4 regions of the Ningiella algicola genome follow, and region 4 is predicted to be linked to each of the others. Evidence: predicted binding sites of a transcription regulator. Region 4 holds the regulator's gene; each other region holds the start of a gene.
The links. The regulator LexA, encoded in region 4, represses DNA repair genes until DNA is damaged. The targets are predictions, from matches to a motif close to TACTGTATNNNNATACAGTA.

Region 1 (6,243 bases), 210 kb from region 4:
CGTGGCATGACACGCTTGAAGGAGCGCATTTACCCGATGATGGGCGCAACGTTGTCATCCACGAATTTGCTCACCAGCTGGATCAAGAAAGTGGCAGTGCCAATGGGGCGCCTATTCTTCAGCAAAGTCAGAGCTATCAGCAGTGGTCGCAAATATTTGCTGCAGAATTTGCACAACTCCAACAACGCGCAACGCGCGGTGAGCCCTCAGTATTTGATTATTATGGTGCAACCAACCCTGCTGAGTTTTTCGCCGTTGCTAGCGAAGTGTTTTTTGAAAAATCAAACGAACTGCAGCAGTTTCATAGATCGCTTTACGAGCAATTGAGTCGGTTTTATCAAGTCGATCCAAGTGCGTGGTGAGGCGCTTGTGATGATTTCACTTGATTAATTTGCGAGGCTCGCTTATAAGAACAGTCATTCTTTGAAGTTTAGTTGTGATAAAGATGCCGCAACAAGTTAAGTATGACTTGGAAAGGGTCCTTGAAATGGCGCTTCCCCTGGCGATAGAGCGCGGATATCGAGCGTGCTCTATGCATTCGTTAATTAAAGATACCGGCTTTAATCGACGCGCATTCTATATCCATTTTAAAAACAAAGAAGATTTCTTTGAAGCGCTGCTAAATCATTATTTGCAGAACCATCTACTTCCTCTTAATCAATATTTACATATATCTGCTGATGCACAGGAGAGTATCCAAGCCTATTTTAATCAATATCAACAATTGATCGCTTCAAAGGGCTGCCTGTTAAGCAAACTTATCGTGGAAATGGGTCGGTCAAATCACGCTATGCAACATCAGGCGCGCTGGTTTTATGATCAACTGCAGCTAGAATTTATTGCGCTTATTGAGCGGGCACAAAATAGTGGTGCGCTGGGCACAAACATTAACGCTGAACAGCAAGCCTTAAAGCTAACGTGTTTAGCGCAAGGCTTCGCAATATCCAGTCATATCATTCAAGGTCAAGAAGATATCGCCTTGATGATCGCCTCAGTCTTTTCTTTGTCGAGCTAAACGATAATTCGGCTTGAAATCGTCGAAAATAGACCATACATAGGGCAAATCCGTAATGAGTATTAACGGTATAATAGATATGCCGTCATTCTTAACTAAAATGTGAGCCACATGAGCAAATCAGAAGCGATTTATCGTATTCAATTTATCAGTAACGGTGAACGATATGAGCTCTATGTCAAAGAGCTGGTTTCAAGCCAAGTGTTTGGCTTTATCGAAATTGGTGACTTTGTTTGGGACAACCATACCGAACTGGTGCTTGATCCAAGCCACGAAAAACTCAAAGATGAGTTTAGCAAAGTAAAGCGTAGCTTCATTCCAATGCACAACGTATTGCGAATTGATCAGGTCGAAAAACAAGGCAGCGCGAAAATCAGTCAACTTTCTGATAAAGTCACCGCACTACACTCGCCAATTTATACCCCGAAGAAGTGATTCTATGAAAACATCATTGAGCTTGCTGCCAGCTTTCCTGTTTTATGTATTGTGCGGTATCGTCTTTGTTTCAAACCCAGGGTTTGCGCAATCCGAGCAAAACCCGTCCAGTGACATAAAAAGCGAGTTTCATCACTTGCTCGATGATATTTGGGAGTATGAGTTATCTCAGTTTCCCTCTTTGGCAAGAAGTGAAGGACGCACACCAAGTAGAGCGCTGACTGACATCAGCATGCAAGCCATGCAAGCGCGCTTTGACCGATTTAACGTATATTTAGGCAAGCTTGATAATATAGATATCAACAGCTTAGACGATACTGATCAAATCTCTTATTTGATGCAAGTTTATCGCTTAAGTAATTACGTTGATAACTTCAAATTCAAAAGCTATCGCGTGCCCATCACATCTGAATATGGCTTTCATAGCAGTTTAGGCAGAATTCCTGATAATACGCGTTTATTAAATGCCGACGATCTTGAAAGTTACCTTCAGTTACTCGATGAAGCGGTGACTAATATCCAGCTTAACATCGAATACATGCGCGAAGGCTTGGCAGTGGAGCATTCACAGCCTCAAGTCGTACTAATAGGCTATGAAGACTCTATCAAACCCTATCTTGAGCCAGAGCTGGAAGCCCACCCTTTTTATCTGCCTTTTGCTAAGGCAAGTAGCGAATTAATGAGCGAAGAAAGCTTAGACTTGGCCATGCAAAAAGTAGGCAAAGTAAGAGCTGCTTATCAGGCTTTTTATGATTTCTTTGTTGATGAGTATAAGCCAAATACTAAGACCAATATAGCCGCAACCACATGGCCTGATGGCAAAGCGTTTTATACCAATCGTATTAAATATTTCACCACAACCGATATGAGTGCTAAGGAGATACACGATATCGGCCTGGCAGAGGTTGCACGCATTCGAAGCGAAATGCAGCAAATAGTCGATGAGCTTGAGTTTGACGGCGACATTAATGCATTCATTGAATTTTTGCGCACCGATGAGCAGTTTTATGCGAAAACGGCTGAAGAGCTCATCATCACCGCATCATATATTTCAAAGCAGATGGACGCACGCCTGCCTCAACTCTTTTATAAGATGCCGCGCACGCCTTACGGCGTCGCACCTGTACCCGACAGCATCGCACCTAAATACACAACCGGTCGCTATATTTCACCGCGTAGCGATAGCGATCCAGGCTATTATTGGGTAAACACCTATGCACTGGACAAGCGACCACTTTATGCTCTTCCAGCGCTCACGCTTCACGAAGCTGTTCCTGGCCATCATTTTCAGATATCTCTTGCAGCAGAAATGGAAGATTTACCGCAAGTGCGTCGCAAGACCTACATTTCAGCCTTTGGCGAAGGCTGGGGCTTATACTCTGAGTTTCTTGGACTTGAAGTCGGTATATATGAAGACCCATATGATAACTTTGGCCGCTTGAGCTATGAGATGTGGCGTGCCTGCCGTTTAGTCGTTGATACCGGCATGCATGTGTTCGGCTGGAGCCGTGATAAAGCCATGGATTATATGCTTGAGAATACTGCCCTTAGTGAGCATAACGTAAGAACCGAAATTGACCGCTATATTTCGTGGCCAGCTCAGGCACTCTCATACAAAATTGGCGAAATAAAAATCAAAGAGCTAAGACAAAAAGCTGAACTTGCCTTAGGTGAAGCCTTTGATCTTCGCGCTTTTCACGATGAAGTGCTTGCACACGGCTCAGTGCCTCTTTTTATTTTGGAGCGTAAAATCGATACCTTTATTGAGAATGCACTTCAAAGCTCCAATGCTAGTTAAGCTATCTTCTAACTAAAAAACCTTTGCAAATAAGTCGCTTACCTTTCTCATGCCGCTGAGGCATGAGAAACAGTTGATCACTTAAGTAAAATATTTATACTGTATAAACATACAGTATAAATGAGTGCCATATGAATCCTATTTTGCATGAGTTGGAAAGTAAGCAATGGGTATGGACAGCCAAAAGCACTGCACAAACACAACAAGCCTCAACAGGCTTAAATACCGGTTTTGATGAATTAGATAATGCCTTATCAGGAGGCTTTCCTGCATCAGGCATGGTCCATATCAGCAGCCAGTTAGGCTGTGGGGAGTTGCGCTTAATGCTGAGTGTGCTAAAGCAACAGCGCGACAATAATAATCGTAATAAAACCCGAGAAAAAAGTCATGCAGACAGCAAACTATGGGTATTTATTGCGCCACCTTTTATGCTCAATGCTGAATTTTTCTTATCAGAAAATATCGATTTATCGCGGTTAATTGTCATCAATCCAGAGACACCGGAAGAGGCTCTTTGGAGTGCAGAGCAATGCGCAAAAAGCGGGGCCTGTGCGAGTGTGTTTTTATGGCAGCAGTCTTTACAGCATACACAAATACGAAAACTTGAATTAGCGTCGCTACATGGGCAGTGTCAGTGTTTTTGGTTTGATAATAGCCAGCGAGCTTTGCAAAATTTGCCCTTAAGTTTATCTTTATCTTTAAAACGAGAAGATGAACAGCTACACATCAAAATTAACAAGCAAAAGATCGGCTGGGCAAAACCTGCTGTGAAAGTCAAAGTGCCTTTTAAATGCCGGACTCGTGCGCACTTTAAAAATCCACAAAAACCCTTTGGCAAAGTGGTATCGATTCAATCGCATTCAGCGATACATTCACCTGTGTATTCACCCAAACATCCAAGTTCTTGATGGGTGATAAAAAATGCAATTTGATACACGTTCACTGTGGATTTATCTACACTTCCCAAGGCTTCAGCTTGATGTTATTGAGCAAGGGCAGAAAGCTGAAAGTGCGTCTATTGACGAGCCTCGCGGTATATACGAAACACAAGAAAATCAAATTGTACAAGTGAACAAAAGTGCCCATCAAAGAGGCATAAAAACAGGGATGGGTCTTGCCAGCGCTAGCTTGCTTTACCCTGATCTGATTTTGCATGAATATCGCGCTGAAGTAGAACAAAATACCTTAGAGCATTTAGCGAATAGCTTATATTTAGTTACCTCCGACATTGTATTGAGCCCTCCCAACGGCATTATTTTACGGGCGCAAAACATGTTGAAGCTTTACGGCGGTTTAGACAATTATTGGGCATGCATTCAGCGCTGTATTGAGCAATATAATTATCATTTTACGAGCGCTAGCGCCTTTTCTATTCAAGCGGCTAAATTAATGGCTAAACAAGGCTTAGGTTTTGTCGTTATGCATAGCGAAAATAAAGACGTCAATCAAAACATTAGCCAAAGAGCGATGATTGAGCAAGTACTTAAAACTTGTCAGCTTACTTATTCTGACATCCAGCCCAAAGATTTAGAAAAATTAAAACGCATAGGCATTCATCGCGTTGCCGATTTAGATACTTTGCCTTTATCAGAACTTGCGAATCGAGTAACCCGACACAGTTTGGGGATCATTTCAGAGTTACGCGGTCAGGCGCCCTCTAAAGTCACGTTTTTTAAACCACTCACGCGCTACGATGATTATATTGAGTTAATGTATGAAATTTCGCTTAGTGACAAGCTACTGCCCGTGATTGCTCATGCTCTGGAAAAGCTTAGCCACTTCTTATATGTGCGCAACGCCCACTGCATCAGCATTAATATTGACTTTCATCAGCGCGAACACAAAGCGCTCAATATCATATTTAATAGCGCGCTACCGATTTACCAGAGCAAAGAATGGCTAGATATCATCGCCTTAAAGATGGAGCGAATCACTTTTAGCTCACCCATATACGCTATTGCTCTACACTGCCCTAAGCATGAAGAAGCACACAGTACGCATGATGACTTTTTTACTCGTAAATCGACTCACGTTGCAGCTATGTCATTGCTATCGAGATTAAGCAGCAAACTCGGTAGCAACAAGCTTACCCCCAAAGTCAGTGGTTTAAAATTTGTAAACGACTTTAGACCCGAAGCAGCAACCGAGTTTGAAGCAAAACATCAGGCTGCAACCGTCAGCAACAAAGTCAGCATTTTTGCTGACAGGCCTGGTCTTTTACTCAAACACCCTGAGCTTTTGCAACATAAGATAAAAGTGATCAAAGGCCCAGAGCGCATCGTGTCAGGCTGGTGGGATAATCATAAAATCAGTCGCGATTACTATATTGGTCAAAACGAGCAAGGCCAACAAATATGGGTATTTAAAACGCCTGAGCAAAAGTGGTATTTACATGGCTACTTCGTCTAAATCCACTGAGCATTACATGCCTTTTGCTGAGTTAGTATGCCAATCTAACTTTTCGTTTTTATATGGCGCATCTCATCCTGAGGAGTATATACGTCAAGCGTATTTTTTAGGTTATCAAGCCATTGCCATCACCGATGAATGCTCAATGGCAGGAGTGGTAAGGGCATATACTGAAATCAAAAATAATCATATCCCAATTAAGCTTATTGTGGGTAGCCTGTTTAAATATCAACAGCAAACTATGGTGTTGATTTGCCCTAATCGCCAGGCTTATTCAGAGTGTTGTCGAATCATTACCAACGCAAGGCGACGCGCTAGCAAAGGAGAATATGAGCTTAGCGAATGGGATCTAAAAAGTATTAAACACTGCTTTTGCCTATGGTTACCAAGTGGCAAAAGCAAAGACGCTAAGTGGGCTAAGTGGTTACAAAAGCATTTTAAAGAACGCTTATTTTTAGCTGTAAAACGCTGGCTATGTGCAAACGAAGAAGAATATATTGCCCATTGCCAGTCGCTTGCTCAGCAGTTTGAACTGGATATTATCGCCACTTCTGCCGCTTGCATGCATGACCCTTCAAGGCTTGCA
Region 2 (6,243 bases), 220 kb from region 4:
ACTCACCCGCACTTAGCTCAAACTTATGCTCTACCGGTTCGTAAAGTTTCTCAGGGAAGTCTTGAGAGGGCGTTTCGCCAACTGCTTCCGCTGTCTCACCGCTGTTAAAGTGAACAATTTGCTTCCAACAGCGCGTAATGTTGTCACCTAAAATAATCAGTAAGTCGCCTTTCTGACAGTCCTCAAGCGCTTTTTCAACTGCGTCACTTTCTGAGGGAATAATTTGCACCGCGTTCTCGCTTACGCCTTCTTTGACCAAGGTGTCTTTGAGAATGGTAGGCACTTCATCAAAACCTCTACCGCGTCTGTCATCATCCGCTTTACAAATATACTCATCAAAATGGTTTGCAATAATGCTAGCCGCTTCAACAAAGTCTTCGTTACGTCGGTCACCCGGCATGGCCATGACAATGCGGCGTTTGCCAACAACATCTAGACGCGTCGCTAAATCGGTAATCGTTTTAATTGCGGCAGGGTTATGCGCATAGTCTAAAATCACTTTAAACGGATGTTCATCGTAAATATTCAAACGTCCCGGCGCTTGATAGAAAGAGGTGTTGAAAATACGAAGCCCCTGCCTGATATCTTCCAAAGAAGTTTCAAAACTGTATGCCATAGCAGTAGCAAACATGGCGTTTTGCACGTTGTGAGTCGCTTTGCCTTCTATCGTGGCGGGAATAAGGTGAGTCCACAGCAAAGGAATGTGGGCGCCCTTGTCGTAAATCGTGATCATGTCACCGTTGATACCTTGCTCTAGCACTACCGCCATGCCGCCGCTTCTAATGTGTTCACGCACCAAGCCATGACCAGGATTTAAGGTGACATAACAAATACGATTCGCGCTACAGAAATCAGCCATGGCCAAGCAATGATGATCATCCGCATTAAGTACCACAACATCTTTGGCCACTTCAACCACCACGCGCTTGATTTGTGCCAGTTGCTCAAGGGTATCGATACCGCGTTGACCGAGGTGATCTGAGCTAATATTTAAACAGGCGCCTACATCACAGCTTTTGTAACCTAAGCCGCGCTTCAAAATGCCGCCACGTGCGGTTTCCATAATCGCAAAATCTACGTTGGGGTCACGCAAAACAATTTGCGCAGAGGTGGGGCCTGTCATGTCCCCCTTCACACTCAAATGCCCATCAATATAAACCCCGTCGGTAGATGTCATACCGGTAGTGTAGCCTGCTGATTTCATGATGCTGGCAAGCATGCGAGAGGTCGTGGTTTTACCGTTAGTGCCGGTGATGCCTGCAATTGGAATACTGGCTTTGCTACCGGTTGGGAAGAGCATATCGATGACTTTACCCGCTACATCGCGCGGCGTACCTTCACTGGGCGCAACGTGCATTCTAAAGCCGGGCGCTGCGTTACATTCACAAATACCGCCGCCAATTTCCTTAAATGACTTGCTGATATCGTCAGTCAAAAAGTCAACGCCACCGACATCTAAGCCAATAGCTTTGATAGCGCGAATGGCCATATCCCGATTGTCTGGATGCACAATATCGGTGACGTCAATGGCGGTGCCGCCGGTTGACAAATTAGCTGTCGAACGCAAATAAAATATTTGGTCTTTTTCTAATACGGTATCTTTATCATAACCTGCATCTGCCATTAGCCTTTCGGCCTGCGTGTCTAGTTCAAGGCGCGTGAGCACTTTTTCGTGACCAATACCGCGGCGTGGATCTTGGTTCACTATATCCACTAGTTGTTCAATCGTGTTCATGCCGTCCCCTACCACATGCCCTGGGACGCGTTTGGCGACTGCCACCAATTCGTTATTCACCACCAGCATTCGATGATCGAGACCTGTTAAGTAACTTTCAATGAGCACCGCCTTGCTCGTTCCGAACTTTTGCGCTTCGGCAAAACCCGCTTCAATTTCTTCGTCGCTGCTTAAATTAATGGAAACGCCACGACCGTGGTTCGCATTGAGCGGTTTGACGACAACAGGATATCCAATACGATTGGCTGCTCTGACAGCTTGGCGAGCTGAATAAACCATAAGCTGTTTGGGCACGGGCAGGCCTAAGTCGTTGAGTAAGTTATGGGTGTCTTCCTTATCGCATGAAATTTCAACCGCGATATGCTTGGTTTGGCTAGTGACGGTTGCCTGAATGCGCTGCTGATATTTACCGTGACCAAACTGCACTAATGAGTATTCGTTTAAACGTAGCCATGGAATACCGCGCTCTTCGGCTGCGGCGACCAAAGATCCTGTGCTCGGGCCAAATTCTTTGCGCTGAGCCATGCGCACAAAACTATTGAGCTCGTCAGCAAAATCAAAGTCTTCTTCAATGTTAGCGTCAATGGCTTTTTGGACATTTTCAGGCATTAAATGCGTGAGTAACTTCATACCAAGTGCACCCGCTTCTAAACCTACATCTCGCTGCTGATACTGATATACGACATTGTAGCAACCTACTTCACCCAAACTTCTGGTGCGACCAAAGCCAACATCTGAACCCGCTAAATTTTGTAGCTCCAGCGCGACATGTTCCCATATGTGACCAATCCATGTACCTTCGTCCTCGCGCAAGCGACGAATAAAGCCACCCGGCTCACCGTATGAACAACCATGCTGCTGAAGCGATGGAAGCGCGTCGACCAAACCACTAACAAACTCTTCTCCTAATTTCATAGAGGGCCAGTTTTCAAGCTCTCCTATATCTATTTGAAAGCGAATCACTGGGAAATTTGCGTAAATATTGGGACCGACATAGACATTTTTACTAAGAATTTTCATACGCATATTTTCCATTAGAGTGATTAGAACATCAGTTCTTCAATTATGTTATTCAGCTTTAATCTGGCGTTTAGTAAACAACGATATGTTGAAGAGATAAATAAAACTAAGCGAGACATCTACAATCTACTGAAAAACTGAACAGTTTAAAAGTCAAAGGAGATTATTGTTTTGATCAATGATGTGTTTAACTCTTGATCGTAATTATTCGAGCGCTCTTGATATTGCATACACAATATTCCATTTACAAAACGCTTACCGATGGTGCAGAGCGATTTGGCATCAACCTTAGTAACAGACTTGAGTGCGCACTAAAATCTAAATTGGCACAAAAATGAAAGCCAACTAGCACTTATTATGCACTAAGGTGTATCACTGAGCTTTCTTGTCCATAAAAGCTGCTATTTCTTTGCCGACGGGAGCCTTATGTTCGTATATCCAAGTGAGACTGGCAACCGTATCAGCATGGTCTAAATCGGGATAGAATATGGTTTCAAATACATTGCCTTCATCTTCCAAGGCCTTCGACAATTTCGTCAAATTGCTACGGCCTACAACATCGTCTTTTTCGCCGTAGACGAATAGCATCGGCGGTTCTTGACCATCTATAAATGTCGTAACCTGCATATTAGGATAGTTAGCAGGTGGGCCAAACATATCCACAAAGTCTTCCTCGGTTGGTACAAAATCATAAGGCCCTGATAAACCAATGAAAGACTTTATTTCTATCTTAGCGTGTAAGTACCTTTCATCTGTTGCAAGCAATGCACCAATAAGTGCGCCAGCAGAATGCCCCATAACATTAATTGCGCCTCTATTGCCACCATACTTTGCAATATTATTGTTGGTCCACTCCAGTGCTTCAGCACCATCTTCCATAAAATCTGAGAATTTAACTCGTGGATATTTCCTATAATCGGGTATAACCACAATGTAACCAAGCTCGGCAAAATAATTACCGACAAAGTGATAGTTTTCTTTGGCTCCTTCTTTCCAACTACCGCCATAAAAAAAGACGATCACCGGCGCATTCATCGGATTACTGGGAGAGATTATGTCAAGGCCTATATCTTTGGACTTGTCGGTAAAGACTATGTTTTTTATTAGCTCTGTGTCTGAAAACGATAGTGGCGCGTTTACAATAGCGAACTGCAACTGAGAGCAAGCTGTGAAAAATAGCGAAGCAAATAACAAAACGAAGAATCGAAGATACTTTTTTCTCATGCTCATATTTCCTAATGTAAACAGCATTGCGCCACCAAAAAAGAAACTTAAGGTAATAAACAGTACGCCTTTGAATGCATTTCGTTGCTGATAGGGTTAAATATTTTGGCTATTTGCATTCTAGAGTTGGAAATTTCAATTGCTTGGTATTTGGCTGAAAGTAGTAATTCGTTGGAATTAGTGAAGCCATCTTCTTTAGAATGCTGCAAATAGATACTCTCTATCCGACTCAAGTTGACAAATTAATGCTGTTGACTCCGCGTTAGGGATGAGCGCAAAGCCCTCGATAGGGGACATACTGGATTTCTATGGTCATATACTATTTGAGCAGTCATTCAGCTATATGATCAATGTATTTACCCGCAGATATTCAACTTTCACTTAAAAAGTAATTTGCTGAAATCCATTTTTCAAAGCATGTTTTTTGTAAGAATTTTACTTACATGGATATTACCAAATGCCACGAACAATTACTTTTTAACCTAGCCCCAAAATGGATGAGTTTATCAATACTCTGGTTAGTGCCGGTGATTATTGTAGTCAGAGCGAAGTTATTCGAGAGGCCATTAGGCTATTACAAGGTAAGCGATCATTTTAGACCGTTCTTTACAACCGTTTGATTTAGGTCTAGTGGTGCAGCGCTAATATGCCTGACTATGCCTGCCGGTACTTTGTGATGTGTTTTTGCGTTGTCGTTGGCAATCAACACCGTTTTTCGGTTTTTCTTAAGTAACGTGCCGGTGACTGTCGTGCCGTCATGAGTAAATTGCACTTTCATACCAGGTCGTAAGATGGCAATCGCGGCTTCGTCTTGCTGCTTTTGCAGGGTATCTATGCGCTCACATACAAATTGATTGAGTATATATAGTTGGTCAATGGATAAATGGCTGATGTCTATCGTGGTTTTGATGTCTTTATTTGTCATGGTGTGCTTACTTTTCTATATCTGAGCGCAGGCGTTTGTCTGCGAACAGGACTTTCCAGCGCCGAGGGGTTAAATCGATAACGTCTTTTGCCGGATGTTGTGAGACGCGCTGCAGTACATCCACCAAGTAGTGATACGGATTGATGTTGTGTAATTTGCACGTCACGGTGAGTGTATGCAAGACGCCAAGCTGTTTTGCGCCTAGTTCACTCCAACAGAACAAGTGATTCTTTCTTCCCATAGGGATAACGCGCAGGGCTCTCTCCAAGTGGTTCGTATCGATGCTGACTTGCGCATGAGTGAGGTAAGTTTTTAACTCATGATGGCGCTCATAGGCATAAGCAAGTGCTTTGGTTAACGGGTCTTTAGGCAGTAATTCAGGTCTCTGGCGCTGCTCGTATATCCATTTGAATAATGCAGTAATGATAGGCTCACTGTGTTTAAGGCGATATTGCACGGTATCCTCGGCATTAAGTGCCTGTTTTCGTATGTGCGCTTCAATCTTGTATAGCTTTTGTATTTCAGCCAAGGCGTATTGCGCCTCTTTAGGGTGATAATCCAATGCTTTTTCGAAGTAGCGGCGCGTGTGCGCCCAGCACGCTGCATGGGTAATTGTTTGACCTTGATGATTAAGCGTATCAATGACTTGGCTATATACCGCATAACCATCGCTTAACAAGGTGCCGTTAAAGCCTGCTAGTTGCTCCATTGCATGTTGTTTACCGCGAGAAGACGACCAGGTAAAGGCCACTTCATCTTGCTCACCATACATCGGCCAGAAGTAGGTTTGCTTCATTGTTTTTGATGGTTGGCTTGATGTGCGGCTGCGGCTGCGGCGAGTCGAGGATTGTCGACCCGCCTTCATCGGCGTTTCATCCATACTGATGTTCCCCCCGGTGAGGATATTACTCAGCACGGCGGTGGCAATGGGGGTCAGTAAATCAATCCCTTGGCTAACATAATTAATTAGGGTAGCGCGTGATAGCGTGACCCCCGATTGCAACATCCGCAGATGCTGGCGATGAAGGGGTAAATGATAAACCGCTTTATCTACCATGAGCCCTGCTAATAAGGACACATCGGCATAGGTGCCTTCTAGTACGTTAAGTGGTGTTTTAGGCGATTGGATATCCCCACTGTCTTTGTGCTTGAGTACATTTTTGCGGTAAATGAGAATTTGATAGCTGCCTGGCAATTGTGCCAAGCGATGGCTTTCTTTTACGCCAATGACCTCATAGTTATCTGCATCTTCACCTTCAAGCTCCGGACATGGGACATCAATCACTTTTGTCGGTACATCATCAGTAAAGCGAAGACCAGTGTCATTGACGTTATTTTC
Region 3 (6,243 bases), 690 kb from region 4:
GATGCGAAATATAGCAGAACTTGATGGCAGCGGAGCTATTCAAGAGGCTTTTTCGAGCTTAGCAAAGCGCTTTAATGCGTACTTAGTGGCTGGCACTACCCCCATTATCAACACGCCTACTAATAATAATGATTTCAAATATTACGCAGCTAGTCTTGTGTATGCACCAAGTGGCGACTGTATTGCGCGTTATAACAAGATTCATTTATTCGATGTCGATGTGGCAGATAAAACTCAAGCATATTGTGAGTCGAATACGACTATTGCAGGTAGCCAACTTTCACGTTTTGACAGCCCATGGGGAAATATTGCGCAAGCGGTATGCTATGATTTGCGCTTTGCGACAATGTTTCAATCATTATGCCCCGCTAATGTAGTAGTGATACCCAGTGCATTCACCAAGCTCACGGGCAATGCACATTGGCACGCACTGTTGCAAGCACGAGCAATTGAGATGCAAAGTTACGTGGTCGCCGCGAACCAGGTAGGGCGCCATCAAGATGGACGTGAGACCTTTGGTCACTCTTGCGTGTATTCTCCTTGGGGAGAGCAGCTTAGTATTATTAAAAATGACGAAGGGGCTGCATGTGCAGTCTTTGACGCCAGCATCCTTGATGACATTCGACAACGAATGCCAGTGCAGGCACACCAACAAGAGAGATACACATTTGAATAATTTGGTAAGCGACAATTTGTTACATCAGTCTGGTATTACGCTTGGCGACGTCGATGACATGCTTGGTCAAATCATGGGGCATCGCAACACTTTTGCGGATATGTATTTTCAAAGCTCACAACATGAAAGCTGGGTACTGGAAGACGGTATTATTAAAGACGGTAGTTATAACGTCGAGCGCGGGGTGGGCGTGCGTGCAGTGAATGAAGACAAAACCGGTTTTGCTTATTCAGATGAAATCACTAAAGATGCTTTACAAAAAGCCTGTCATGCGGCACGTACAATTGCGCCTAAAGGTCAAACTCAGGCGATTGCCTCTCTTGAAAGTCTAAGCATTCAGCCGCTATATTCCAACGAAAATCCACTGCAAAAAATGACGGATGAAGACAAAATCGCCTTACTTAGCAGCGTAGATTCGTATGTACGAATAAAAGCGCCTGAAGTCAGTCAAGTTGTCGTGAGTTTAACCGGTGTGTATGAAGAGGTTCTAGTCGCTGCGACAGATGGCACGATGGTGACAGATGTACGTCCTTTGATTCGTCTAAACTGCAGCGTGTTGCTTGAACAAGATGGAAAAAGAGAACGTGGCGCATCCGGTTGTGGTGGTCGCCGAGGCTATGAATTCTTTAGCCAAAACACCGAAAGTGGTATTCCTCGTTATCAACAATTGGCCGACGAAGCGCTTCATATGGCGCGCGTCAACTTAAGTGCCGTGCCCGCGCCTGCTGGGGCTATGCCTGTTGTGTTGGGCTGTGGTTGGCCTGGTGTACTTTTGCATGAAGCGGTTGGTCATGGGCTGGAGGGAGATTTTAACCGTAAAGGTGCATCAACCTTCAGTGGACGCATTGGTGAAAAGGTTGCGTCAAGCGGGGTAACGGTTGTTGACGATGGCACACTGGAAAATCGCCGCGGATCGCTTTCTGTCGATGATGAGGGTACGCCGACTCAGCAAAATATCTTAATCGAAGATGGTGTTTTGCGCGGTTACATGCAAGATAAGATGAATGCGAGTTTAATGGGCGTTGCGCCAACAGGAAATGGTCGAAGAGAGTCTTACGCACATTTGCCGATGCCGCGAATGACCAACACCTATATGCTCGCAGGTGATTATTCTCAAGAAGAAATTATCGCCAGTGTCGATAAGGGCATTTATGCACCGAATTTTGGCGGTGGACAAGTTGATATTACCTCTGGCAAGTTTGTATTCTCTACCTCTGAAGCTTACCTGATTGAAAAAGGCAAAGTCACTCAAGCTATCAAGGGCGCAACGCTAATCGGCAATGGCCCAGAGTCGATGCAAAAAATTTCGATGATTGGAAATGATTTAGCACTAGACGCAGGCGTTGGCGTGTGTGGTAAAGACGGTCAGTCTGTGCCAGTTGGAGTAGGTCAGCCGACCTTAAAAATTGATGAAATTACGGTGGGTGGTACTGCATAGCTAACAGGCAATATTGCTACTTTTAGCAAGATCTTGCTGAGCATCGAATTCAATTAGAATTCAGCGAAATCTCGCAAGCTTTTTCGCCCGGTTAAGTATCGCCTGTTTGTTATTTTGCGCCTTGCGAGGGCTGCGCATTTTAACCTTGTCCAAGACGCTGGGCGCTACTTGTTGCGGTTCAACATGCGCCATCATAATCGTGTAATCACTAAAGTCATATAGCCCTTCAACGGATTGCACATATTCGCTGGGGAGACTCACGGGGTAGGGCGGACAGAGCTCACCCTTCACCTGCACCATCAAGTCAGCAATGTATATGTATTTCATTTTATGATTTGCAAGGCTGATATCCATGCTGGTGTGGCCAGGCGTTGAAACCGCGTGCCAATCTGGAAAATGAGGTACTGGCTGTCCATCGTCTAACATTATATCCGGCTTTAATTGCGATGAATACCATATGCGACGCCGAGTCTGTTTAAGCCTTCCAGCCACCCAATGCGCTAATGCGATATCGATAAGATGAGCAATTCTGCCGGACAAGCCCGCGTACCATTGTTTCTCGAACACGCCTGAAATCACCAAGCAGCCCGCGCGTTCGCGCAGATAGTGTGCGCAGCCAGCATGGTCGGGATGCATATGCGTCACCATTACCACTTTTAGGTCAGTTAATGGACGATGCATCACTTCAACAAAGTGCTTTTCAATCAAGTCAAAATCGGCTCGGCAGGCACCGTCAAGTAACAAGCAACCGTGCTCGTACTCAATCAGGTATATGTTCTGAATGTAGCCTTTTAAATGATGAACTTTTGCCAAAGTGTTCTAACGTGCTTTAGAGAAGATGGGCTATGTAAGCCTTAGGCTTGTTTCTTTTGCTGCATGTCTACAATGTCTGCTTTTTCTGCTTCCAGTATGCTATCTGCATCCGTACCACGGAGTAATTTTGCCACTGCATCTTTGTTTTTGGCTAGCAATATCGACAAATCCTCTGCAATCTGATCGTCCAGCTCAATGCCTTTATGCTGAATATAAAGGCTTAAATTGTCGGCGATGCCCAACATTTTGTCGTATTGGTCTGCTTCTTTTTTGTCAGTAGTTACCAATTTATCGATTCCTTTATGTTGCACCACGTACTGCGTGATTACGGCCATGTGGATCTCCTCTGGTTAAATCCATACGTCATCATACGATAACCAACTGTATAAATAAACAGGTTTTAAAGATTGGTCTTGTTAAAGGAATATCAACTATTAAATAAGCTGAACTCAGGATAAGAAGTAGCGCTCATTGTTTAGTTTTTGTGGTGTAAAAGGCATTATTTTTGATTTGGATGACACATTGGTGCACGCTAATCTGGATTTCAAACAGATAAAATCGGAACTCAATTGCCCGACTGATAGCGATATTCTGGCATATATTGACAGCATACCCTGTCCACTTGAAAAAAAACGTGCAATTGACCTTGTGTTAAGACATGAATTAGAAGATGCAAAAACTGCGCGGTCGATAAAAGGTGCAACACACTTTATTGCGCAGGCGAGAGCGCATGACCTACCCTTGGCCATAGTGACGAGAAACTGCAGAGCCGCGACAGATATCAAGCTACAGAATACCAACATCGAAGTAGATATCGTGATAACGCGAGAAGATGCACCACCAAAACCTGATCCTCACGCTATTTTACAAATTGCTGCATTATGGGGACACTTGCCAGAAAATATCGCTTACATCGGCGACTACATTTACGATATACAGGCTGCGCACAATGCCGATGCGCAAGCATGGTTGTTCACGTTTTCGCCAAATTACAGTCGATACTCAGATAACTTGACGCGAGTATTCAAAGAATAAATTCATCATTTCAATAGCTTAAGAAACATTTTAGAAATGTCAGCGAAAATCGAATTGTCGCGGTTTCGCCCGCTTATTAGCATCTGAGGCGTCTGGTTCGAAGAACGAACCTTTGTCATCGTTATTGTTTGTCGTTCAAGGATTGAATATGCAAATCTCTCAGCCTCTATCTTATTATCCTGAGTTCTTTTCAGTCACTGTGACGGTGGCACAGCTAATCATCTACAGTGTCTTCACGCTGCTAATCTTGTGCATCATTTATGCGAGCCGAGGGCTATCTCAATCGGTATTCCGATATCTTCAAGCTCATCTCGGATTCAAAAGGTCAAAGCAAGATTGCAACGCGAGGCAGATAAAATCCCCTGACTGCAACGATGACGGTGACCCTGCATTAATTGATATGTCAAAAATGCTCGACAAAGTCGTCGATAGCATGTTGCATTCACAATATTTAATGAAGGATAAAAAGCGATATAGTTCCGTGTACCAAACGCCTTTCAGAGACAACTTGATTACACTGAAAAACCTGTCAAACGAATTGAGACGAAACGCCTTAACGGAGCAAGTTGACGGCATCAATCTCGCCCACAATCCATCGTTTGATAACGCACAACCAAGAAATAAGCGCCGTGGGGCATCTAAAATCGTGTCTAGCGTGCAGATAGTGCAAGATATCTTACCACCCTTGCAAGATTACGCTATGCGCTCAGGCATATCGCTAAGCTTCAGCGAGCAAGCTAATGGGCAACTTAATATGCCATCGGGTATAAGCGATAAGTTACTGCGTAAACTGATTCTAAATGCCATTCGGTATAATCCGGCTGGTACGAGTATCACCTTGCAATGCGCTGCAAACGAGCATTTTTTGTGCTTCACTATTCATGATAACGGCACTGGCGTCTGTGCAAGGTATACAGACAAAGTCTTTCAGCAAAATAGTCGTAAGCACATTCCTCGCTTGCGCCGACTCTCTGATGCTGAAACACAACTCGATCTTTCGACAATTGCCTATGTCGCGAGACAATTTAATGGAGAGCTGTCAATTAGGTCTGCGCTTGGCATAGGCACGAGCGTAACGCTTATGTTGCCACTCCAACTGGTGCAGCCCAGCCCTCATTTAGCTAAAAAAATCCCCAGAGTGTCAAGCTCTGCAAGCCATCAGGTGCGAGTGAGCGCGCGCAAAAAAGCGGTATTCATCGGTAAGCACGAGTCTGTGCATAACAAATTGGACGAACGTTTTTCTGAATCATATGCGTGGTTTGCCTTTTGTTCCATCGACCGAGCGCTTGCTGATATCTTTGATATTTTGCCTGACATCATTATCGTTGATTTTAGTTGGCAAAACGCCCTTTGTGTTCAACTCTCCGAGTTTCTAAGAGCCTCTAATGAGTTTTCTACAACGCCCCTAATTATGCTGACCAGCTCGGTTGATACCAGAGCAAGAGTGGCTGCATATAGCGCGGGCGTAACAGCCATTGTAGAGAAGCCCTTAGATGTTGACGAGCTAAAAGTGGTAATGGAAAACGTGCTGGAAACAAAGCGCTTATTGATGCGCGCTGATAAACAGTCGAATAATGATACTAGAGATGACGCAAGTGAAGGCTTTACTTATTCATACAGCTCTCGGTCTGATAAAAAGGAATCACAAGCCACGGTTGAAGAGCCGCAAAGCACCTCCTACGAGACTCAACAACTTGCGACTCAGGACATGTTTTGTAGACAGTTAGAAAGCTTAATAGGCGAACATTATCAAGACGAATCACTCAAAGTTTCTGATATTTCGACTTTAATGCACATGAGTGAAAAGACCCTGCAGCGTCGTATTAAAAAGCATTATAATTTAAGTTTTAAACTGTTTTTGCGTCAATATCGCCTTGAAAATGCGCGTCGACTATTGCTTGAAGGTAAAGGTATTACTGAAGTGAGTTTTGAAGTGGGTTATAGCTCAAGCTCATATTTTGGGAAGTGTTTCAAACAGTGGTATGGCTATCCGCCCTCGTTTATTTCAAGGGCGGACTAAGGTGTATCTTTGTGTTTTAGTCGTGACCACCTAAAATTTGAACCTGTGCGATATCGGTATCTCCTTTGAGTACTTTCAATATGGCGTCTTGCGTCAGTGTGCGCATGCCGTCACCCATCGCCTGAGCTTTCATTTCCGACACGGCAGACTCTTTATACACTAAGGAGCGTAGTTCAGAGGTCATACCCAACAGCTCATGCACGCCCGTTCGGCCTTTATAGCCAGTGTCGCCGCAATTATCGCAGCCTTTCGCTTTGTGCA
Region 4 (6,243 bases):
AGCCGAGCCTGCGGGCGCACTGTCGATTGCCGCGATGCGAAAATACTGCAAACAACATGGTATTGAAGGCGCAAATATCGCAGGCATTTTGTGTGGCGCGAATATTAATTTTCACACTTTACGTTACGTATCTGAACGTTGTGAATTAGGTGAGCAAAAAGAGGCGGTGTTTGCGGTTAAACTCAAGGAAGAAAAAGGCGCTTTTAGAGCATTTTGCGCAACGCTTGGCGGGTTAAATATTTCAGAGTTTAATTATCGATTTGCCAATGAGCATGAAGCTCACATTTATGTAGGGGTGAAGCTCAGACGCGGTAAGCGCGAGTATGAGGCGCTGTTAAAACGACTGCGCGATAACGAATATCAGTGTTTTGATTTATCTGACAATGAGCTGGCTAAACTGCATCTTCGCCATATGGTCGGCGGTAAACCACAAGTAGCACTGAATGAAACCTTGTTTTCGTTTGCCTTCCCTGAGTACCCTGGGGCATTAATGCACTTTTTAGATACTCTTGGTGAGCAGTGGAACATTACCTTATTTCATTATCGCAATCACGGCGCAGCGCAAGGTTTAGTCTTGGTCGGTTTTGACATTAAAACCGGCGAACGGGCGATATTCGACAGTCATTTAAAGAGCTTAACTGAGGCAAAACACGGGTCATATTCAGCGCAAGAACATACGCAAGACCCGGCGTATCAATTTTTTCTGGCCTCAGATGTTAAGCCAGCTTAAATTTGCTCAAGATGCTGCATAATTTCTGGCCACACCAAGGGCGTTATTGCGTGTTTGAGTGCTAAGCTGCTCTCAGAGAAAGCCAAATTACCATCATCTTGATGATGCAAATGCTGGTTGTCCCGCAGGGCATTCACAAACGCACTAAGTACATTTTTGTCGTAGAATTCCGGTGAGCTCATTCCAAACAAGGCTGACATGCGCTCAGCAAGCGTTTGACTCTGTCGCTCAAGCTGTGCGCGGCCAATGACTTTCTCAGTCTCTAAAACATGCAGTACAATGGCATGACGCTGCCACGTTTCTTGCATCGCACGGCCTAATAACCACGAAGAGTGAAAGCGTTCGTCAGTGGCGGCCGGTGGGCAAATGAACTTGCCTTGCTGCTGCAACATACCCACCGATTTCATGTAATCGATAAGCTTTTCAGCATATTGCTTTGCTTCATCAGTACTTTGGTGCATAAAGTACTCGCGTTTGAGCAGCGGAAAGATAGTCTCAACAAGGCGAAGGATATCTGCTTTTTGCATTTTGAGGTTGGCGAACACCGCCCCCATGATCAGAGAAGGGATGGCGAACATATGCATCACGTTGTTTCGATAAAATGTCAGCAACACCGCACTGTCGTCTTTTGGAGAGACCATCTGACCGAAGCTATCTTCGCTTTGTTCAAAGCGGTTAAGGGCAAGGGTACGGTCAACTAAATTAACGGCAGTCTCGTCTGGCAAGGTGCAGTCTTCACTATAAGTGACGTGCTGAAACATATTAAGGTAGTCCTTAACACTTTTAACCAGCTCTTTTCTACTCATAATTTGGGTTTTAGACGAGAGTAAGCAGGTAGCCAAAAGCGCCGTGCCATTAATGGCAGCAGCTCGATTAATGCGCGTCATAATGGTGTCAGCTAGTTGATTAACCGCAGGCGTGAGCCATTTTGGTTTTTTGTCGTCTTCCATCTTATCTTTACGCCAGTCTTGCACACTTTCATCCAGAAACTGGTTTAGCTGAATAGGTTCTCCAAAGTTAACAAAGCCGTGGCCGTAGTTTTTGAGTTTGCGAATAGCAGAAAATACCTGTGTAGGGGACTCTTTCTTTTTTGTCTTTCCTTTGAGCTCTTTCATGTAGCTTTTCACTTCCATAACGTGCTCGTAACCAATATATACCGGTACTATCGATACGGGTCTGTTTATGCCTTTGGTCATCGCTTGCAGCGTCATTGCTAGCATGCCGGTCTTAGGTGGCAGTAAACGCCCGGTTCTGCTTCGTCCGCCTTCAGGAAAATACTTAACTGAGTAACCTTTATTAAATAGTAATTCCAGATATTCGCGAAACACCGCTGTGTAGAGCTTGTTTCCGGCAAAACTACGCCTCAAAAAGAACGCGCCACAACGCCTGAAAATGCCACCCGCAGGCCAGAAATTAAGATTAATTCCGGCAGCAATATGCGGCGTCACCAAGCCTTCATGATAAATGACATAGGTGAGCAGCAAATAATCCATATGACTGCGGTGGCAAGGTACATATATGATTTCATGGCCATTTTGTGCAAGTTCTCTCACTCGTTCAGCATGACCTACATCAATGCCGTCATATATTTTGTTCCAGATACGAGTGAGTACGCGATCGCCAGTACGAATCAAACCTTCACGATAATCTGCGGCAATTTCATCTATGTACTTGACCGCTTTACTTCGCCCAGCCTCGTAACTGCTGCCTTTTTGTTTAACTTCATCAGAGATAGTCTGTTTAACCGAATCCGCGCCCAATATGCTGTTATAAAGCGTACTGCGTTCTAATAGGGTGGGGCCACTTAGAGTCTGTCGTTTACGCTGAAAATGGGTTCGCGCCACACGCACCAGCTTCTGCGCAATTTGCTTATCGCTGCCGTGCAGCTCGGCCATTTGTTTGGTGGACACTGCTGGCGAATATGACACAAAATTGTCACGCCCAAAAAACAAGACGATCATTAACTTGCGTAGCCAGTTAGGTGAAGCTTTGCTGGCTAAAAGTTGAGCAAAACCACTTTTTTCCTTGCCAGCGGAGCGTCCCCAAGAAATAAAGACAGGCAGGATTTGTAAATCTAATTCAGGATGCTCACGGTGAATATGGAAGTATTCAGTAAACACATCTTCTATTGATGTCTTTGCAATTCGACGCGTAAATAGACTTTGCGGACGAGTTAAAAAGTAACGACGCTTTCGCTCCTTGCCTTCAATCTCGATGCCATCATAGGGGCTCGGCAAGCCAAGCGCCTGGGTGGATTTGTGAAGCGCAAGTTGGTCGGCAAATGATTCTGTCGGCAATAGATATAAAATAGGTCGGTTTTTATCGATACCTAACTCTTTCTCAATATCGGCCGGTACACTTTTAACAGATATCAGCCACCCGATAGCCTTTGAAATAAGAAAACGAAGAGCGTTGCCAAGCGCTTGCATAATGGCTCCTAAGCGAATCAAGACGCAAATATTAGCACGCTTTTGCTCGCTTATACTTAAAATAGTCTGGATAAAAAATGCGCCGTTGTTGTTTCACAGTGCAATCACGGTAGCTCAAGCGCATGACAGCGCGCCATTGAAGTCGCTTAAGATTTGCTCAAAGCAGTTGTCATTTATACAAATCGCGATATACTGCAAATAACTGTATAGAAAAACAGGCTGGTTATGCGTCCACTAACTCCCAGGCAAGAAGAAGTTCTTAAGCTCATAAAATCTACGATGATAGACACAGGCATGCCCCCAACGCGCGCTGAAATCGCTCGCGAGTTAGGGTTTAAATCAGCTAACGCTGCTGAAGAGCACCTTAAGGCTCTCGCTAAAAAGAACGTGATAGAAATTCTCCCCGGAACATCTCGTGGCATTCGCCTAAATTGCCCACTAGAGGACGAGATTGAAGAAGACGGCATTCCTTTAATCGGTAAAGTAGCGGCCGGGCAACCTATTTTGGCGCAAGAGCATGTCGATTCACACTATAAAGTAGACCCTGCCATGTTTCACCCCGGCGCAGACTTTTTACTGCGAGTTGACGGTATGAGTATGAAAGACATTGGCATCATGGACGGTGACTTACTTGCCGTGCACAAGACCAACAATGCCCGAAACGGTCAGATCGTTGTTGCGCGTATTGACGAGGATGTCACGGTTAAACGCTTTGAAAAGAGAGGCCCTACGGTTTTCTTGATTGCAGAAAACGAGGAGTTCTCCCCTATCGAGGTCGATTTACGCTCTCAACATTTTGAGATTGAGGGTTTAGCCGTTGGCGTCATTCGCGATAATGTGAATTTCAGTTAGGCTGCCAGATTTTTAAGGTCGTATTGAGCGGCCTTTTCCTTTCCATACGCTCGCGCGAAGCATAGTCAAGTAGTGCCTTGAGAATCGCATAGGCTGTTTGTGACCGCAACGGCGTGTTTCGTCGATTGATGCGATTACAATCAACATCATCCCTTCTTTTCGGATATTCAATGATTCTTTTAGTTAACCCTCCTGTCACAAAATATTCACATTAAATACAAAGATTTTAAGTCAAAAACTTCAGTTTGTTTAATTATTCAGCAAAAATATGGGTTTAACGATGTGATACGAAGGTTTTCCTACAAAAAGTGCTTTACCTAAGCTATTGTTTGATTAATCATTACACAGTTATTCACATATCAATAACATGACGAAAAGTCAGCCACATAATTTCGGTCGTACTGTAAACTGAACCTAAGAGAGCTGACTCGCTAAACACAACTTCGGGAGTCCAGTGTGAAGTCGCTGCAATTAGCTTTTACTGCCATATTAATGAGTTCACCCATGTTAGCGCTTGCTACAGCGGCAAGTGAACGTTCTGATCTTAATCTTCGACCGGGTGTTACTGACATCAGCCAAGATGTATATGGTCTACATATGATGATGTTTTACATTTGCGTGGTTATCGCTGTGCTGGTGTTTGGTGTCATGTTCTATTCTATGATCAAGCATCGAAAGTCCAAAGGCGCTAAACCCGCCAATTTCCACGACAACGTAAAAGTAGAAATTGCTTGGACTGTGGTCCCTTTCATGATTTTGATAGCGATGGCGGTGCCGGCTGCGAGCACGCTAATTGAAATGGAAGATGCGTCGAAGGCAGATATTACTGTGTTAGTCACCGGCTCACAATGGAAGTGGCATTATAAATACATGGATAATGACGTTGAGTTTTTCTCAACGCTTGCGACTCAGCGCGAACAGATCCAAAACAAATTTACCAAAGGCGAGAACTACCTGCTTGAAGTTGACCGTCCGCTGGTGATCCCCACAGGCAAAAAAGTCAGATTTTTAATTACCTCAGACGATGTGATTCATTCGTGGTGGGTGCCCGATTTTGCAGTTAAAAAAGATGCAAACCCCGGTTTTATAAACGAGGCCTGGACAAATGTGAATGAGCCGGGCGTGTATCGTGGACAGTGCGCCGAGCTTTGCGGAAAAGACCATGGCTTTATGCCGATTGTGGTCATTGCAAAAGACCCTGCTGAGTACGATGCTTGGATTGATGAACAAGAAGCGATTGCGCTAAGAGCAAAAGAAGAAGAGCAACGTTTGTTAGCGATGAATATGTCGATGGAAGAATTAATGGCGGACGGCAAACGCGTGTATGACGCGGTTTGTGCTTCATGCCATATGCCAAATGGTGAAGGCCTTGCTGGTGTATTCCCAGCAATTAAGGGGTCACCCGTAGCGCTGGGTCCCCAAGAAGATCATATTGGCATTATCGTGTACGGACAATCCGGCACTGCAATGCAGTCATTTTCGAGACAGCTTACTATGTCAGAAATCGCTGCGGTGGTTACTTTCCAGCGTAATGCATGGGGAAATGACACCGGTGAAATGGTTCAAGCAAAAGATGTTAATGCCATCATGAATGGCCAGTAGGAGAAAATTTACATGTCAAGTGCAACAGATATCGCAAATGCTCCAGACGCTCATGGCGACCACGATGATCATCATCATCACATTCCAAAAGGCTTAATGCGCTGGGTATTAACGACTAACCATAAAGATATTGGCACACTTTATTTATGGTTTGCTTTCATTATGTTTTTAGTGGGCGGCGCAATGGCAATGGTCATTCGTGCTGAGCTGTTTCAGCCAGGCCTACAAATAGTTGAGCCGAATTTCTTTAATCAAATGACAACCGTTCATGGTCTGATTATGGTCTTTGGGGCGGTAATGCCAGCATTTACCGGATTGGCAAACTGGTTGGTCCCCATGATGATTGGTGCGCCTGATATGGCCCTGCCAAGAATGAACAACTGGAGCTTTTGGATCCTTCCTTTTGCCTTCCTTATTCTTTTGTCGTCGCTTTTCGTTGAAGGTGGCGGACCGGCATTTGGTTGGACCTTCTATGCACCTTTGTCGACCACATACAGCGGTGACAGTACTGCCCTGTTTGTATTTTCGGTGCACATCATGGGTATTAGCTCCATTATGGGTGCGATTAACGTTATTGTGACGATATTTAATATGCGTGCACCAGGCATGACCTACATGAAGATGCCCTTG

Region 1: the regulator LexA is predicted to act here: its motif matches at 3,346-3,365, upstream of imuA (translesion DNA synthesis-associated protein ImuA).
Region 2: the regulator LexA is predicted to act here: its motif matches at 2,883-2,902, upstream of cphA (cyanophycin synthetase).
Region 3: the regulator LexA is predicted to act here: its motif matches at 3,307-3,326, upstream of PN836_RS15455 (YebG family protein).

Annotation. Positions count from the first base shown of each region.
Region 1 covers NZ_CP171821.2:3,070,024-3,076,266, reverse strand. Annotated here, with positions in the region: gene PN836_RS13400 (zinc-dependent peptidase) at 1-362, shown strand, start outside; gene PN836_RS13395 (TetR/AcrR family transcriptional regulator) at 446-1,015, shown strand; gene PN836_RS13390 (DUF1820 family protein) at 1,127-1,450, shown strand; gene PN836_RS13385 (DUF885 domain-containing protein) at 1,455-3,248, shown strand; gene imuA (translesion DNA synthesis-associated protein ImuA) at 3,380-4,156, shown strand; gene PN836_RS13375 (Y-family DNA polymerase) at 4,170-5,657, shown strand; gene PN836_RS13370 (error-prone DNA polymerase) at 5,674-6,243, shown strand, end outside.
Region 2 covers NZ_CP171821.2:2,641,483-2,647,725, forward strand. Annotated here, with positions in the region: gene cphA (cyanophycin synthetase) at 1-2,755, opposite strand, end outside; gene PN836_RS11370 (alpha/beta hydrolase) at 3,128-3,979, opposite strand; gene PN836_RS11375 (ribbon-helix-helix domain-containing protein) at 4,473-4,577, shown strand; gene PN836_RS11380 (hypothetical protein) at 4,569-4,904, opposite strand; gene tnpC (IS66 family transposase) at 4,912-6,243, opposite strand, start outside.
Region 3 covers NZ_CP171821.2:3,547,170-3,553,412, forward strand. Annotated here, with positions in the region: gene PN836_RS15440 (carbon-nitrogen hydrolase family protein) at 1-676, shown strand, start outside; gene tldD (metalloprotease TldD) at 669-2,114, shown strand; gene PN836_RS15450 (MBL fold metallo-hydrolase) at 2,175-2,927, opposite strand; gene PN836_RS15455 (YebG family protein) at 2,969-3,262, opposite strand; gene PN836_RS15460 (HAD family hydrolase) at 3,399-3,962, shown strand; gene PN836_RS15465 (helix-turn-helix domain-containing protein) at 4,111-5,982, shown strand; gene PN836_RS15470 (GspE/PulE family protein) at 5,999-6,243, opposite strand, start outside.
Region 4 covers NZ_CP171821.2:2,856,598-2,862,840, reverse strand. Annotated here, with positions in the region: gene ilvA (threonine ammonia-lyase, biosynthetic) at 1-730, shown strand, start outside; gene plsB (glycerol-3-phosphate 1-O-acyltransferase PlsB) at 727-3,159, opposite strand; gene lexA (transcriptional repressor LexA) at 3,385-4,011, shown strand; gene coxB (cytochrome c oxidase subunit II) at 4,504-5,613, shown strand; gene ctaD (cytochrome c oxidase subunit I) at 5,626-6,243, shown strand, end outside.